4 regions of the Mesorhizobium sp. J8 genome follow, and region 1 is predicted to be linked to each of the others. Evidence: predicted binding sites of a transcription regulator. Region 1 holds the regulator's gene; each other region holds the start of a gene.

Evidence for each region. The regulator LexA, encoded in region 1, represses DNA repair genes until DNA is damaged. The targets are predictions, from matches to a motif close to TGTTCNNNNTGTGTTCNG.
Region 2: a site for LexA is predicted at 734-751, ahead of MJ8_RS09520 (PA0069 family radical SAM protein). Genes of this name have one in related genera too.
Region 3: a site for LexA is predicted at 967-984, ahead of MJ8_RS21245 (ATP-dependent helicase). Genes of this name have one in related genera too.
Region 4: a site for LexA is predicted at 2,619-2,636, ahead of MJ8_RS29925 (helicase-related protein). Genes of this name have one in related genera too.

The regions. Positions count from the first base shown of each region.
Region 1 is NZ_AP024109.1:3,611,770-3,615,512, reverse strand. Features, by position in the region: gene MJ8_RS17350 (ComEC/Rec2 family competence protein) at 1-1,009, shown strand, start outside; gene lexA (transcriptional repressor LexA) at 1,003-1,743, opposite strand; gene glp (gephyrin-like molybdotransferase Glp) at 1,860-3,065, opposite strand; gene moaC (cyclic pyranopterin monophosphate synthase MoaC) at 3,065-3,541, opposite strand; gene trpC (indole-3-glycerol phosphate synthase TrpC) at 3,543-3,743, opposite strand, start outside.
Region 2 is NZ_AP024109.1:2,080,233-2,083,975, reverse strand. Features, by position in the region: gene MJ8_RS09530 (GFA family protein) at 1-119, shown strand, start outside; gene MJ8_RS09525 (glycosyltransferase) at 174-677, opposite strand; gene MJ8_RS09520 (PA0069 family radical SAM protein) at 826-1,980, shown strand; gene MJ8_RS09515 (ribonuclease HII) at 2,175-2,873, shown strand; gene MJ8_RS09510 (F0F1 ATP synthase subunit B) at 3,288-3,743, opposite strand, start outside.
Region 3 is NZ_AP024109.1:4,417,901-4,421,643, forward strand. Features, by position in the region: gene MJ8_RS21240 (glucose/quinate/shikimate family membrane-bound PQQ-dependent dehydrogenase) at 1-847, opposite strand, end outside; gene MJ8_RS21245 (ATP-dependent helicase) at 1,025-3,667, shown strand.
Region 4 is NZ_AP024109.1:6,248,143-6,251,885, reverse strand. Features, by position in the region: gene MJ8_RS29925 (helicase-related protein) at 1-2,395, opposite strand, end outside; gene phbB (acetoacetyl-CoA reductase) at 3,151-3,743, opposite strand, start outside.

The sequences.
Region 1 (3,743 bases):
GCGAAAACTGGCGGTTGGCGTGGGTGGCGCCGCCGTGACCTCGCTCATCGCGGGCAGCGCGACGTTGCTGTTTGCGATCTGGCACTTCCAGCGCGTGTCGCCGCTCAGCCTGCTCGCCAATCTGGCGGTGATGCCGATCGTCTCGCTGATCGTCATGCCATTTGCCGTGTTGAGCGCGCTGGCCATGCCCTTCGGCTTTGACGGTCCGTTCCTCTTTGTCATGGGCAAGGGGTTGACGGTGATGATCGCCATTTCGGCGTGGATATCCGAGCGCTCGCCGGTCGACGCCGTCGGGCTGATCTCGATCCAGTCGGTGCTGCTGGCGACGATCGCGCTGGTCATCGCGACCATGGCCACTACCTGGCTGAGGCTTGCCGCCGTTCCCTTCGCGCTCGCCGCGCTGCTGGCCATTCCGCATGTGCGCACGCCGGACGTGCTGATCTCGGAAGACGCGCATCTGGTCGCGATGCCGATCGGCGGCGGGGAGCTTGCCGTCAATCGCGAACGCTCCAACGAGTTCACGACTGACAACTGGAAACGTGCGCTGAAAGCCGAGACAATCGTGCCGCCAGAGACATTCGCCAAGGACGCTCTCGACATCGCCGACCCCGTCGATCTGCCGCCGGGGTCGCCTTTCTACTGCACGGGCGATCTCTGCATCGGCCGGCATCCGTCCGGCGCCATCGTCGCCCTCGTGGAGAACCGCGACAACGCCCGGCCGGCCTGCGGCTTCGCCGACCTCATCGTCATCAATGACGCCACGGCCTACAATCCCTGCTGGGATCCGCGCGTGCTTGTCGTCACCAAGCGGCAACTGGCGCTTGACGGCAGCGCCGCCGTCTTCTTCGATCCGCAATCGGCAACCGCGCGGCCGGCCGTTCGTTATGCGGTGGAAGAGCCATATCGGCCCTGGCACGAGCAGCGGAAATATACGCGCGAAGCGAGAGGATTGCCGCCCTATCAAAAGCCTGAGCGGACGGATGCGAAATCTTCACAACCGGATCAGTAGCGGCGGATCAACCCGACAAGCTTACCCTGCACCTTCACTCGGTCCGGCCCGAAGATGCGGGTCTCGTAGGCCGGGTTGGCCGCCTCCAGCGCGATCGAGGCTCCCTTGCGGCGGAAGCGCTTGAGCGTCGCTTCCTCGTCGTCGACTAGTGCCACCACGATCTCGCCCGGGCTTGCCGTGTTGGCGTTGCGGATGATGACAGTGTCGCCATCGAAGATGCCGGCCTCGATCATCGAGTCGCCCTTGACCTCCAGCGCGTAATGCTCCCCGCCGGCGATCATGTCCGGCGGAACGGTGATCGAATGCGTCTGATGCTGAATGGCGTCGATCGGCACGCCGGCGGCAATGCGGCCCATCACCGGGATGGACACTGCCGAGCCGGCATCGTCGTCATTGCTTGGCGTCGGGGTGCGCGATGCGGTAGCGGGCTTCACCTGACGGCTGAGATTGTTCTGACCCAGGCTGCCCTGGATGACGCTCGGCGAAAACTTCTTCGCCGCATTGAGGCCGGGGGCGATCGAGTCGGGCAGGCGCAGCACTTCCAGCGCGCGCGCCCGGTTCGGCAGCCGGCGAATGAAGCCGCGTTCCTCCAGCGCCGTGATCAGCCGGTGGATGCCGGATTTGGAGGCGAGATCGAGCGCTTCCTTCATCTCGTCGAAAGACGGCGGAATCCCGCTTTCCTTCAGCCTTTCGTGGATGAACATCAGAAGTTCATGTTGTTTGCGCGTCAGCATGGCGGCCCCCACGGGTTCTGAAACCAGAATCAGAAAAACAAACCCAGAACAAACACTATCTGTTCCAGTTGTGTTCCGCAACCGTTTAAAGTTTAGTGAATTTGTTGACGTTTTGTTCAGCGTAACATCAGGACGCGGCATTCGGCGCCGGTCTCGGCGGCCGGCGCGAAGGGCTCGCGCACGATCAGGCCGTTGGCATCGGCGAGCATCCTCAGCATCGAGGAGTCCTGGATGCCGAAAGGGGTAGCAACGAGCGTGCCATCATTGTCGCGCACCACGGCGCGCACATAGTCCTGCCTGAGATCGTTGGCCTGCATCGCTGCGCCCAGCCGGGCCGTCCGCACGTCCTGCTTATGGTCGCGGCCGCCTAGCCGGGCAAGCAGCGGCTTGAGGAACAGCTGCGAGCAGACGATGCTGGCCACCGGGTTGCCGGGCAGGCCGATGCAGCGGACATTGCCAAGCCGGCCGAACATCAGCGGTTTGCCCGGGCGCATGGCGATCTTCCAGAAGTCGAGCTTCATGCCTTCGCCGGTCAGCACGTCGTGGATCAGGTCGTGATCGCCCACCGAGGCGCCGCCGAGCGTGACGATGACATCGGCGTTAGCCTCGACCGCTTTCCTGACCAGCGCGGCGATAGCCTCCTTACGGTCCGCCGCGATGCCGAGATCGAGCGCACGCGCGCCGACCGACTGGGCGGCGGCGGCAACGCCATAGGCGTTGGACGAGATGATCTGGTCGGGGCCGAGCGTGCTGCCCGGCGGCAGCAATTCGTCGCCGGTGGCGATGATCGCGACCAGCGGCCGGCGTACGACATTCAAGGCGGGATGGTTGGCCGAGGCTGCCAGCGAGAGGGCTGCGGCATCGAGCACACGGCCCTTTTCGAGCAGCACGTCGCCTTCGACGAAGTCGAGCCCGCGGCGGCGCACATTGCGTGCTTGCGCGGTCGGTTCCGTCACCTCGATCCGGCCACTGCCGAGATCACGGACGTTTTCCTGGATGACGATGGTGTCGGCGCCTTCAGGCAGCGGCGCGCCGGTGAAGATGCGCACGGCCTGGCCGTCGCCGACGGTCCCGGAAAAGCCGCGCCCGGCCGGCGCCATGCCGATGACTTCAAGCCACGCCGGCGCAGCGGCAACATCGGCGGAGCGCGCAGCGTAGCCGTCCATCGCCGAGGCGTTGAAGGGCGGCTGCGTGCGCAGCGCCACAACCGGTTCCGCCAGGACCCGCCCGGCCGCGTCCGCCAGCGGAATGCTTTCGCCCGGTAAAGGCGCCACGCTGTCGAGCAGGCGTTCGAGCGCTTCGGCGACCGGAACCAGGGCCATCAGGCATCCGCCTTATAGTCGCCGGACTTGCCGCCGGTCTTCTCGACCAGCCGAATACCGGAAATGACCATGCCGCGGTCCGCCGCCTTGGCCATGTCATAGATGGTGAGGCACGCGACCGAAGCGGCGGTCAGCGCCTCCATTTCCACGCCGGTCTTGCCAGTGACGCGGGCAAGCGCGGTGACCCTGAGGCCAGGCAGTGTGCGGTCCGGCTCGATGTCGACGGCCACTTTGGTGAGAAGCAGCGGATGGCAAAGCGGGATCAGCTCATGCGTCTTCTTCGCCGCCATGATGCCGGCGATGCGCGCCGTGCCCAGCACATCGCCCTTCTTGGCGTCGCCGGCCAGAATCATCTCCAGCGTTTCAGGCCGCATGGTGACAAAACCTTCGGCGATTGCCGTGCGTGTGGTCTCGGCCTTGTCGCCGACATCGACCATGTTGGCTTCGCCCTTGGCGCCGAGATGGGTGAGGGCCATCTCAGATGGCCTCGGCCGGTGGCTTGCCTGTCAGCAGAAGCTTGGTCGCCGCGGCCACGTCCGCCTGCCGCATCAGGCTCTCGCCGACGAGAAAGGTGCTGATGCCGGTCTTCTGCAACCTGAGGCAGTCGCCGTGGGTGAAGATGCCGCTCTCGCCGACCAGCAGGTAGCCGCCCGGCACCATAGGCGCCAACCGCTCGGA
Region 2 (3,743 bases), 1.5 Mb from region 1:
ACGATCGCGAGCGGTTTTCGCGCGAGCCGATCGCCGTCCGGTTCGATGCCGAAACGCGCGAGCAGCGCCTGGCGAGGCGCCGTCGCAACTGGATGCCTGTCGAAATTCAAGGGATCTGACCGGGCTGGAACCGAGTCGTCCTCCCTCCCCCTGCGGAGAAGGCGGAGCCTGCATCACTTCGGCGGCGCCACCCAGATTTCCGCGTTCAACCGCCTGGTCGCCAGGCCGCGCGCCAGGGCTTCGGCGCCGCGCGCGCTCTTTGCCAGGGCCGACGCCTGGCGCTTGCTGATGACGAGGCCCTCGGCCAGCGCCCGGTTGCCCGAAAAGACGCGGGCCAGGAAAGGCGCGCGATCGGCCCGGGCGCGTGAAAAGCGCGCAGGCATGGTCTGCTTCGCCGTGTGCGCCACGATCTCGTCAATCCAGCCTTCGGCCAGCCGGGCGCCGGGCTCCAGAAGCAGCAGCCAATCGCCCTTGGCCTGGCCGATGCCCACGGCGATCCCGCCGGTCACATAGTGACAGCCTGCATGCTCGGCCACCCGATGCGTCTGGTCGGTCGAGCCTTGATCGCAGACGATTACATCACGGACCACGCCTTCGACCGCGCCGCCGACCAGAGAGGCGAGCGTGCGGGCAAGACCCTCTTCGTCGTTCCTGGTTTCGATGACAACGCTGAGCATTTCAGCCGAATAGCGGAAAGTGCGGCGATGCGCCAGTTCCGCGCTTCAGGTGAAAAAGTTCTTGATTTGTTCCGCTCGGCAAAATAGGAATAGTTTCATGAACAGAGCGATTCGACAGCCTGCCGACAGTCCCTGGGAGAGGGCGAAAATGGAACAGATCGTACGCGCCGACATTGCCGCTTTCGGAGCAGGACGAGCCGAGATGGCAAATGCGATGATCGAGCAGAGCGGCATGCGCGTGCGGCCCGACCGCAATCGAGGCCGCTCGGCCGGCATCAACCCGTCCGGCCGGTTCGAGCCGGTCAGCCGGCATGTGTTCGACGACGGCTGGAACTCGCTGGAGGAGCTGCCGCCGTTCAAGACGGAAGTGCAGGTCGAAAAGCCGCGCACGATCATCACGCGCAACGAGTCGCCGGACATTTCTTTCGACCGCTCGATCAATCCCTACCGCGGCTGCGAGCATGGCTGCGTCTACTGCTTTGCCAGGCCGACGCATGCCTTCATGGGCCTGTCGCCAGGGCTCGATTTCGAATCGAAGCTGTTCGCCAAGCCGGATGCGGCGCGCATGCTGGACCGGGAATTGTCTAAGCCCGGCTATCAGCCGCGCACCATCGCCATCGGCACCAACACCGATCCCTACCAGCCGATCGAGAAGCAATACCGGATCATGCGCGAGATCCTGGAAGTGCTGGAGGCGCGCCGCCATCCGGTCGGCATCGTGACGAAGTCGGCGCTGGTGACGCGCGACATCGACATCCTGTCGCGCATGGCCGAGCGCGGCCTTGCCAAGGTGGCGCTGTCGGTGACGACCATGGATCGCATGCTGGCGAGAACCATGGAGCCGCGCGCGTCGACGCCGACGAAGCGGCTGGAGGCGATCAGGCAGCTTTCGGACGCCGGCGTTCCAGCATCGGTGATGGTGGCCCCGATCATCCCGGGCCTCAACGATCCGGAGATGGAGCGCATCCTTGATTCGGCTAGAGCCGCGGGCGCCAGGGAGGCCGGCTACGTCATCCTGCGGCTGCCGCTCGAAGTGGCGCCGATCTTCAAGGACTGGCTGCTGCGGCATTATCCGGACCGCTACCGGCATGTGATGTCGCTGATCCGCTCGATGCGCGACGGCAAGGATTACGATTCGGAATGGGGCAAGCGCATGAAAGGCGCCGGTCCCTATGCCTGGCAGATCGGCCGGCGCTTCGAGATCGCCGCCAAGCGGCTCGGCCTCAATGTCGAGCGACGGCAGCTTCGCACCGACCAATTCGTCGCAGGCTCCGGCGCCGGCGAGCAGCTGATGCTGCTTTGACATCAAAGCCGGCCATGCGGGCCGGCGCCAAGCACTTCCAGGCAAAGCGAATTTCCGTCCGGAGGTGCAGTCCCTTTGAAGAATCCCTCCGGCCCTTGTCCCCCGGCCGTGAGACGGTGCCTTCCCGGTCCGACGCCCCATCCGACCCGGAAGGACTTGCGGAGAATCGGAGCCGATGCGAACCTCGCCGCACCATGGCTCGCGCGCGTTCCGATTCTCCGCTTCTCTTTGAAATGGTCGAGAAGCCCGACTTCTCGATCGAGACGAAGGCGATGGCCGACGGGCTGTGGCCGGTCGCCGGCATGGATGAAGCGGGCCGCGGCCCGCTTGCCGGCCCGGTCGTGGCCGCCGCGGTGGTGCTCGACCCCGCCAACATCCCGGAGGGCCTGGACGATTCCAAACGCCTCACCCATTTGCAGCGCGAGGCGCTGTTCCTGAAGATCCTCGGCTCGGCGCTCAGCGTGTCAATGGCCTCGATCAGCGCCGAAGGCATCGACAACAGCAACATCCTGAAAGCAAGCCTGGAAGCGATGCGCCGCGCCGCCGCGGGCCTGTCGCTGCAGCCGAAACTCGCCTTGGCCGACGGCCGCGACGTTCCGCCCGGGCTTGCTTGCGAAGGCCGGGCGCTGATCAAGGGCGACCAGCGCTCGCAGTCGATCGCCGCCGCCTCGATCGTCGCCAAGGTGATGCGCGACCGCATGATGTGCGGCTGCGGCGGACATCACGAGCATTACGGCTTCGAAGTGCATATGGGCTATGCGACGGTCCGGCACCGCACCGCGATCGAGGCGCATGGGCCGGTCGCAAGGCTGCATCGGGCCTCGTTCGCGCCGTTCAGGCTCGGTGCGGCCGAGGTGGCGGAAGAAGAAGAGAGCTTCGCCGGGTTGGAGTAGCATCATCTCCCCAACTTCTGTGACTGGCGTGACTGATCGCGCCGAGGCTTGATTGCCACGTGATTCCTCAATCCGTCGTTGCTTCGCAGTGTCACCTTTCCCCCTCCGGAGGGAAAAGAAGGGAGCGTTGCTGGACGAGCGTTGACGGCAAAAGCTCGGCGCCTTTCCTCCCCCCGTCGATCGGGGGAAAGGCGGCTCGTCGAAGCCGAGACGGAGTGGGGGGTCGACCAGCGCACATAAGACAATGCATGCGCCAGACTGCCATGCACGCTATCGCCAATGACCAGCCGCTTGGAATGTGCATGCCGTGGCCCAGTTTGGGTGAGATCAGCAGTTCAGGCGCCCTGCCTTTCCGCCAACAAAAAAGCCGCCGGGTTGCCCAGGCGGCTTCATGTTAGTGGCTTCCGAACCAGCTCAGTTCAGCTTGGCCTTGACGTCGTTGAGCGCCGACTTGAACAGGTCGGCGCCGGCCTTGGCATCGACCTTGGCGGCGAGCAGCGCGCGGGCAGCTTCGACGGCGATGTCGACGGCCGAGGCGCGCACTTCGCTGACGGCCTCGCGCTCGGCCTGGCTGATCTTCTGCTCGGCAAGCGCGGTGCGCCGGGCAACATAGTCCTCGGTCTTCTTGGCCGCTTCGGAAGCAAGCAATTCAGCCTCGCGCTTGGCGGCGGCGACGATGTCGGCGGCCTCCTTCTCGGCTTCCTTGCGCTTCTGCTGATACTGGCCAAGCAGCTGCTGGGCTTCTTCGCGAAGCTTGCGCGCCTCCTCGAGCTCAGCGCTGATCTTTGCAGCACGGGCGTCGAGCGACTTGGCAAGCATGCCCGGCACCTTCAGATAGATGACGGCGCCGAGGAAGATGAGCAGGGCGAT
Region 3 (3,743 bases), 810 kb from region 1:
CGTCCGACGTCGGCAGGTAGACGCGCTGCGCGCAGGGCTGGCCGGCGGCGATCTTGGCATCGGCGTAATAGGACACGCCGCGGCAGGTCTGGTGCTGGCGGTTGTTGTCCAGCTTGATCTTGGGATCGTAGCGCCACTTTTCCTTGCCGCTCGCCGCATCGATGGCGATGGCGAAATTATGCGGCGTGCAGATGAACAGCGTGTCGCCCACTTTCAGGGGCGTCACCTGATAGGTCGTCTCGCCGATATCGTCGGGGCCCTTCACGTCGCCGGTGCGATAGGTCCAGGCCGGCTGCAGCTTGGCGACATTGTCGGGCGTGATCTGGTCGAGCGGCGAATAGCGCTGGCCGAAAGGCGTGCGGCCATAGAAGTGCCACTCGCCTGCCGGCATGTCGCCGCCGAGATTGGCGGCCGCCGCCACCTTTTCGGTGCCGAGCGTGCCGCCGATGTCGTGCGGATCGGCGGTCATCGAATAACCGGCGACCGCAAGCGAGGCGAGCACCGCCAGGATCAGCGGCGCGCGTCCGTCCGGCCCCCGCAGGCCTCGCCTTGCCCATGGCGTCAGTAGCCATAGCGCGATGAGCACGATGACGCCGCCGCGCGGACCGAGCTGCCACCAGTCGAAGCCGATTTCCCAGACCGCCCAGCATAAAGTGGCGAGCACGAACAGCGCGTAGAGCCAAAGCGAGGTCGACCGGCGCCTGAAAAGCAGCCATGCGGTGATCAGGAAGACCAGGCCGGCGACCAGGTAATACCAACTGCCGCCCAGCGCGACGAGCCAGATGCCGCCGCCGCCGAGAATGAGACCGATGAGGAAGAGGACGAGGGAGGTGATGGTGACAGCCAAGACGGTGCTCCTTCGACTGTTGCGCGCTTACGGCGTCTTCCGGGACGGCAATCCCTGCCCTGCCGCCAGCTTTCCCCTCACCCGCTCCGGCTGTCAAGTTGGAGCCAGACACGCGAAACTAGAACAAAACGTAGACAGTTCTGGTCTTTCGCTCCCGAATCACTACATTCGGGGGCGATGTCGGGCTTTTCCGAGGACATGCCTTTTTTCGATGAACCGAATGCGCGGCCGGCGGCGGCCCCATCCGGCATAGCCGCGCGCGCCATGGCGGCGCGCAGCGGCCAGAACAGCGCGCCCGATTACCTGAAGGGCTTGAACCCGGAGCAGCGGCTCGCCGTCGAGACGACCGAAGGGCCGGTCCTGGTGCTGGCCGGCGCCGGCACCGGCAAGACGCGGGTGCTCACCACGCGCATCGCCCACATCCTCGCCACCGGCAGGGCCTTCCCCTCGCAGATCCTGGCCGTCACCTTCACCAACAAGGCCGCGCGCGAGATGAAGCAGCGCATCGGCTTCCTGATCGGTGAAGGCAATGTCGAGGGCATGCCCTGGCTCGGCACCTTCCATTCGATCGGCGTCAAGCTGCTTCGCCGCCACGCCGAGCTTGCCGGGCTGAAATCGGATTTCACCATCCTCGACACCGATGACGTGGTACGGCTGATCAAGCAGTTGATCCAGGCCGAAGGGCTGGACGACAAGCGCTGGCCGGCCAAGACCTTCGCCCAGATGCTCGACAACTGGAAGAACAAGGGCCTCGGCCCCGACGAGATTCCGGAAGGCGATGCGCGCAGCTTCGGCAACGGCAAGGGCCGTCAGCTCTACAAGGCCTATCAGGAACGGCTGCAGACGCTGAATTCCTGCGACTTCGGCGACTTGCTCTATCATCCGATCCGCATCTTCCGCGCCTATCCGGACGTGCTGAAGGAATATCACCGCAAGTTCAAATACATCCTGGTCGACGAGTACCAGGACACCAACACCGCGCAGTATATGTGGCTGCGCCTTTTGGCGCAGCGGCCCCATGCAGGGCGCTCTGCAAGTTCCGACTCGGCCGAAGGCCGCAAGCCCGACCGTGCCTCCGAGCGGTTGCGAGGCCCGCGCGGAGGGCCCGCGCCGGCAGGCGCGGAACAGCCCGTGAGCGTGAATATTTGCTGCGTCGGTGACGACGACCAGTCGATCTATGGCTGGCGCGGCGCCGAGGTCGATAACATCCTGCGCTTCGACAAGGACTTCCCGGGCGCCACCATCATCCGTCTGGAGCGCAACTACCGCTCCACGGCGCATATCCTTGGCGCCGCTTCCCACCTCATCGCCCACAATGAGGGCCGTTTCGGCAAGACGCTGTTCACCGACCGCGACGACCCCGAGGACGACAAGGTTCATGTCCACGCCGCCTGGGACTCGGAGGAAGAAGCGCGCGCCATCGGCGACGCCATCGAGGTCTATCAGCGCCAGAAGCACAATCTGAATGACATGGCGATTCTCGTCCGCGCGTCCTTCCAGATGCGCGCCTTCGAAGACCGCTTCATCACGCTGGGCTTGAACTACCGCGTCATCGGCGGTCCGCGCTTCTACGAGCGCCTAGAGATCCGCGACGCGCTTGCCTTCTTCCGCGTCGTCGCCAACGGCGGCGACGACCTCGCCTTCGAGCGCATCGTCAACGTGCCGAAGCGCGGGCTCGGCGAAGCCACCATCCGCCAGATCCACGACACCGCGCGCGCCATGCGCGTGCCGATGCTGGAAGCGGCGGCGACACTCGCCGAAAGCGACGAGCTGAAGCCGAAGCCGCGCGCGGCACTGCGCGAGGTCGCAGCCAATTTCGAACGCTGGCAGAAGGCGCTGGAGACCACGCCGCATACCGAGCTCGCCGAGACCATCCTGGAGGAGAGCGGCTACACGGATATGTGGAAGAACGACCGTTCGGCGGAGGCGCCCGGGCGGCTGGAGAACCTCAAGGAACTGATCCGCTCCATGGAGGAGTACGAATCGTTGCGTGCCTTCCTCGAGCACGTCGCGCTGGTGATGGAGGCCGAGCAAGGCGAGTCGCTCGACGCGGTCTCGATCATGACGCTGCATTCGGCCAAGGGCCTCGAATTCGAGACCGTGTTCCTCCCCGGCTGGGAGGAAGGCCTGTTTCCGCACCAACGCGCGCTGGACGAAGGCGGCCGATCGGGCCTGGAGGAGGAACGCCGGCTTGCCTATGTTGGCCTGACGCGGGCGAAGAAGAACCTGCATATCTGGTTCGTCTCCAACCGCCTGATCCACGGCCTGTGGCAATCGACGATCCCGTCGCGCTTCCTCGACGAACTGCCGGAGAGCCATGTCGATGTCGCCGACGGCGGCAATTCCTACGGCGGCTATGGCAACCCCTATGGCGGCGGCGCTTTCGCCTCAGGGCGTGGCGGCGGCCGGCAGAACCCCTACGGCGCCTCGCGCTTCGACAATATTGGCGCCAAGGACCAGGGCAGCTTTTCCAACACCTATGCGACGCCCGGCTGGCAGCGCGCGCAGGCCAACCGCACCGAAGCGACCGACCGCAACTGGGGCACCCGCTCCGGCCACCAGGTCGAGCGCATCGGCTATGGCGAGACCGACAGCGGCTACGGCGCCGGCCGCACCTCGGTGAAGGGCCGCACCATCGAGGGCGAGCTGGTCGCGAAATCCGTCGCCGACACGCCGTCGGCCTTCAATGTCGGCGACCGCGTCTTCCACCAGAAATTCGGCAACGGCAACATCGCCGCCATCGACGGCAACAAGCTCACCATCGACTTCGACAAGGCGGGGCAGAAACGCGTGCTGGACGGGTTCGTCGCACCGGTGTGACCGGCTCCTCACCTGTACCGTGCCTGGTTCCATTTGTGCCCGAGCAGCGACAGGATGATGATCAGCCCGTTGAAGA
Region 4 (3,743 bases), 2.6 Mb from region 1:
CACCGAGGATCGACATCATCGGTGGCGTCACCATGAAGGCGTGGCCGTCATAGGCACCGTCCGGACGCTGGCCGAGGCCGGGTTTCCAGTTGGTCGCGGGGCGAATGAGGTCGGCAAGCCGCTCGAGGATGTCGACGCGCACCGCGCGGCGGCCGAGATTACGGTAGCCGGCGAGCTTGTAGAAGGTCTTGTCGAAGGCCGGGTCGATGACCACCGAGGTGCGGCCGGAGGCCAGCGCATGCACCACGTCGCCGAAGCCCGGCTTGTCCTTGCCGTCGTTCTTCAGCGCCCACAGCAGCGTCACCAGTCCGGCCGGAGCCGGCTTGATCAGGGCAGGCACAAAGACGTGATAGGCGCCGAAGCGCACGCCGAGGCGGCGGAGCGCCGCGCGGCCCTCCTGGTCGAGCGACTTCATCTCCTCCGCGATGTCGCGGCGGTTGATCAGCCCGAAATGCTCGACCAGCTGGAAGGCGAGGCCGCGCGCGATGCCGGTGATCTGGTCGGCATTCTTCAAGTCGACCAGCGGCTTCAAAAGCTGTTCGATCTGGAAATTGACGAAACGCTCGGCCCGTGCCGCGACCTTGTCGCGGGCAGGGCCGGTCAGTTGCTCATCGGCAAGCAGGACCAGGCGCGGCTTCAGCGCGTCCTCGCCGGCGACCAACGTGCCGATCGGTGCGCCGATCCAGCGCAGGATGCCATCCGAGCCCAAAGCCAGGTCGCCATTGGCGCAGGCGGCAAAGCGTTCGGCACGCGCGTCGAACTCGGCCGCGAGCGCCTTCTGGGCGGCGGTGCGCACCGCCTTGGCGTCCTCGCCGCCGGCGCTCTGGTCGGCGGTGAAGCGGAACCCTTGCAACTCGCCGACATGATGGCCTTCGACGAGGACGGTTCCGGTAGGGCTGATTTCGGCTTCAGGCATGGTATTTTCTCTAAGGCGCCGCATGAGGACGGAAGTCCTGCGGTCTACGAAGCGTTTCGTCAACCGCTCATGCAGCGCATCCGACAATCTGTCTTCGATTTCGCGCGTCTTTTCCTGCCAGTGTAGCTGATCGGCCAGCCAGCCTGGCCTGTTGGAGACGAAAGTCCAGGTGCGGATCTGCGCGATCCGGTGCGAGAGCGTGTCGATATCGCCGTCCGTCGTGTCGGCGCGCCGCACCTGCTCGGCCATGTAATTCTCATCGACATGGCCGTGGCGCGCAAGGTCCATATAGATGGAGGCGATGAGGTCGGCGTGCTGCGCCGGCGCGATCTTGCGGTAGTCGGGCAGCGCGCAGGCCTCCCAAAGCAGCGCCACGCGCTCCTTGCCGGTTACCAAATCACGGATGTCGCCATCGCGCGACAAATGCTCCAGCGCCTGCGCGTCCACCGCCGGCAGCGCGCGGGTCAGCCCTTCGACCGGCGCATTGGCCTCGATCGAGCGCTTCAGCGCGTCGAGGCTGGAAAAGTCGAAATCGGCGGTGCGCCATTGCAGCACCTTAACCGGGTCGAAATCATGCGCCTCGATCTTGGCGACCAGTTCCTCGTCGAACGGATCGACCTGGCCGGTGACGCCGAACGTGCCGTCGCGCAGATGCCGGCCGGCGCGGCCGGCGATCTGGCCGAGCTCGGCGGCGGTCAGGTTGCGATATTGATAGCCGTCGAACTTGCGGTTCTGGGCGAAAGCGACATGGTCGAGGTCGAGGTTCAGGCCCATGCCGATGGCGTCGGTGGCGACGAGATAATCGACATCGCCCGACTGGAAGATTTCCACCTGCGCGTTGCGGGTGCGCGGCGAGAGCGCGCCGAGCACGACGGCCGCACCCCCCTGCTGGCGTCGGATCAGCTCGGCGATGGCATAGACCTCGTCGGCGGAGAAAGCGACGATCGCCGTGCGCCGCGGCAGCCGGGTGAGCTTCTTCGACCCGGCATAGGCGAGATGCGACAGCCTGGGCCGCGTCACTACCGACACGCCCTTCAGCAGGCGCTGCAGGATGCCATGCATGGTGGCCGCGCCCAGGAGCAGCGTCTCCTGGCGGCCGCGCAGATGCAGGATGCGGTCGGTGAAGATATGGCCGCGCTCAAGATCGCCGGCGAGCTGCACCTCGTCGATGGCGACGAAGGCGGCGTCGGTCTCGCGCGGCATCGCCTCGACGGTGCAGACCGAATATTTCGCGCCGGCAGGCACGATCTTCTCCTCACCGGTGATCAGCGCCACCTTGTTGGCGCCGACCTTCTCGCAGACGCGCGAATAGACCTCGCGGGCAAGCAGCCTCAGCGGCAGGCCGATGATGCCGGTCTCGTGCGCCACCATGCGCTCGATGGCGAGATGGGTCTTGCCGGTGTTGGTGGGGCCCAGCACGGCCGTGACGTCGCGGCCCGAAAGGATCAGCGGCTGGGAGTGTTTCGGCTGGATGTTCATCGGCTCTGAAATAAGTGTTTCTGCCGCTTTGATTGTTTAAGCACGATCTTTCTCCGAAAACCGGTTCCCCCTTTTCGGGATCATGCTTTTGGTCGGAGCGCGGCGGTGTCGCCGCGTGTGACAGCCGACACATAGGGATTTAGGACGCCGAGCGAAAGCGGAATGTTCTTCTGGGAGCAGACGAGCATGGACGCGCCGGTCAAAACCGGCTGCTGTTAACGGCTGGAACGAGTCTGGAACGAATCAGCGACGAATCGCTGACTCGTTCTGATTCAGGTTTTGTTCACGGCTATATGTGGATTTTTTGGCGACGAGTCGCACCACATGCTGAATCGGGAAATTGGCCCGATTCATGCTTCGCCTTCGCAGGAGCTGGACCGTCGTTAACCTTTGCCAGAGAACAGTCGCGGTCGGCTCGGGGTCCGTCGTCAAGGTTATGAAATTGTTGAACTTTCCTAATTGCTTTTAACGATTTCAGCGATGTTTGGGTCGCCCGCCGTTAACTTTTCGGCCAAAGCCGGAACGAATCGGCGACGAATCAGCGATCCGGCGATTTTCCCGGTTTGTTCACCCCTAGATATGGTGTTGTCCACAGCTTACCCACCGAGGATTCACAGTTTGTCAGAGGGGTTGTGCACAGATTGCGGTCAGGCCGTTAACTTTTGCGTGCCGGATTGAGGCAAGGTGTCGCGCCGGCTCGGCCGCCGGCGAAAAAAGGCGGCCCCGGTGCCGGAGCCGCCTTGCGACAAATGATGTCAGGCGAAGTACTGGCCGCCATTGGCGGTGATGGTCGAGCCGGTGATGAAACCGGCCTCGTCGGAAGCCAGGAAGACGACGCAGCGCGCGATCTCTTCCGGTTCGCCGAGACGACCGACCGGGATCTGTGGGATGATGCGCTCGTTGAGCACCTTCTCGTCGATCGCCTTGACCATGTCGGTGGCGATATAGCCCGGGCAGATGACGTTGACGGTGATGCCCGCACGCGCCCCTTCTTGCGCGAGCGCCTTCGAGAAGCCGATATCGCCGGCCTTCGAGGCCGAATAGTTGACCTGGCCGGCTTGGCCTTTCTGGCCGTTGATCGAAGAGATGGTGATGATGCGGCCGAATTTGCGGTCGCGCATGCCGGTCCACAACGGATGCGTCATGTTGAAGACGCCGGAGAGGTTGGTGTCGATCACTTCCTTCCACTGCGCGGGCGTCATCTTGTGGAACATGGCGTCGCGGGTGATGCCCGCATTGTTGACCAGAACCCCGACCGGACCGAGATCGGCCTCGACCTGCTTGATCCCGGTGGCGCAGGCGTCGTAGTCGGCGACCGACCATTTGTAGACCGGGATGCCGGTCTCGG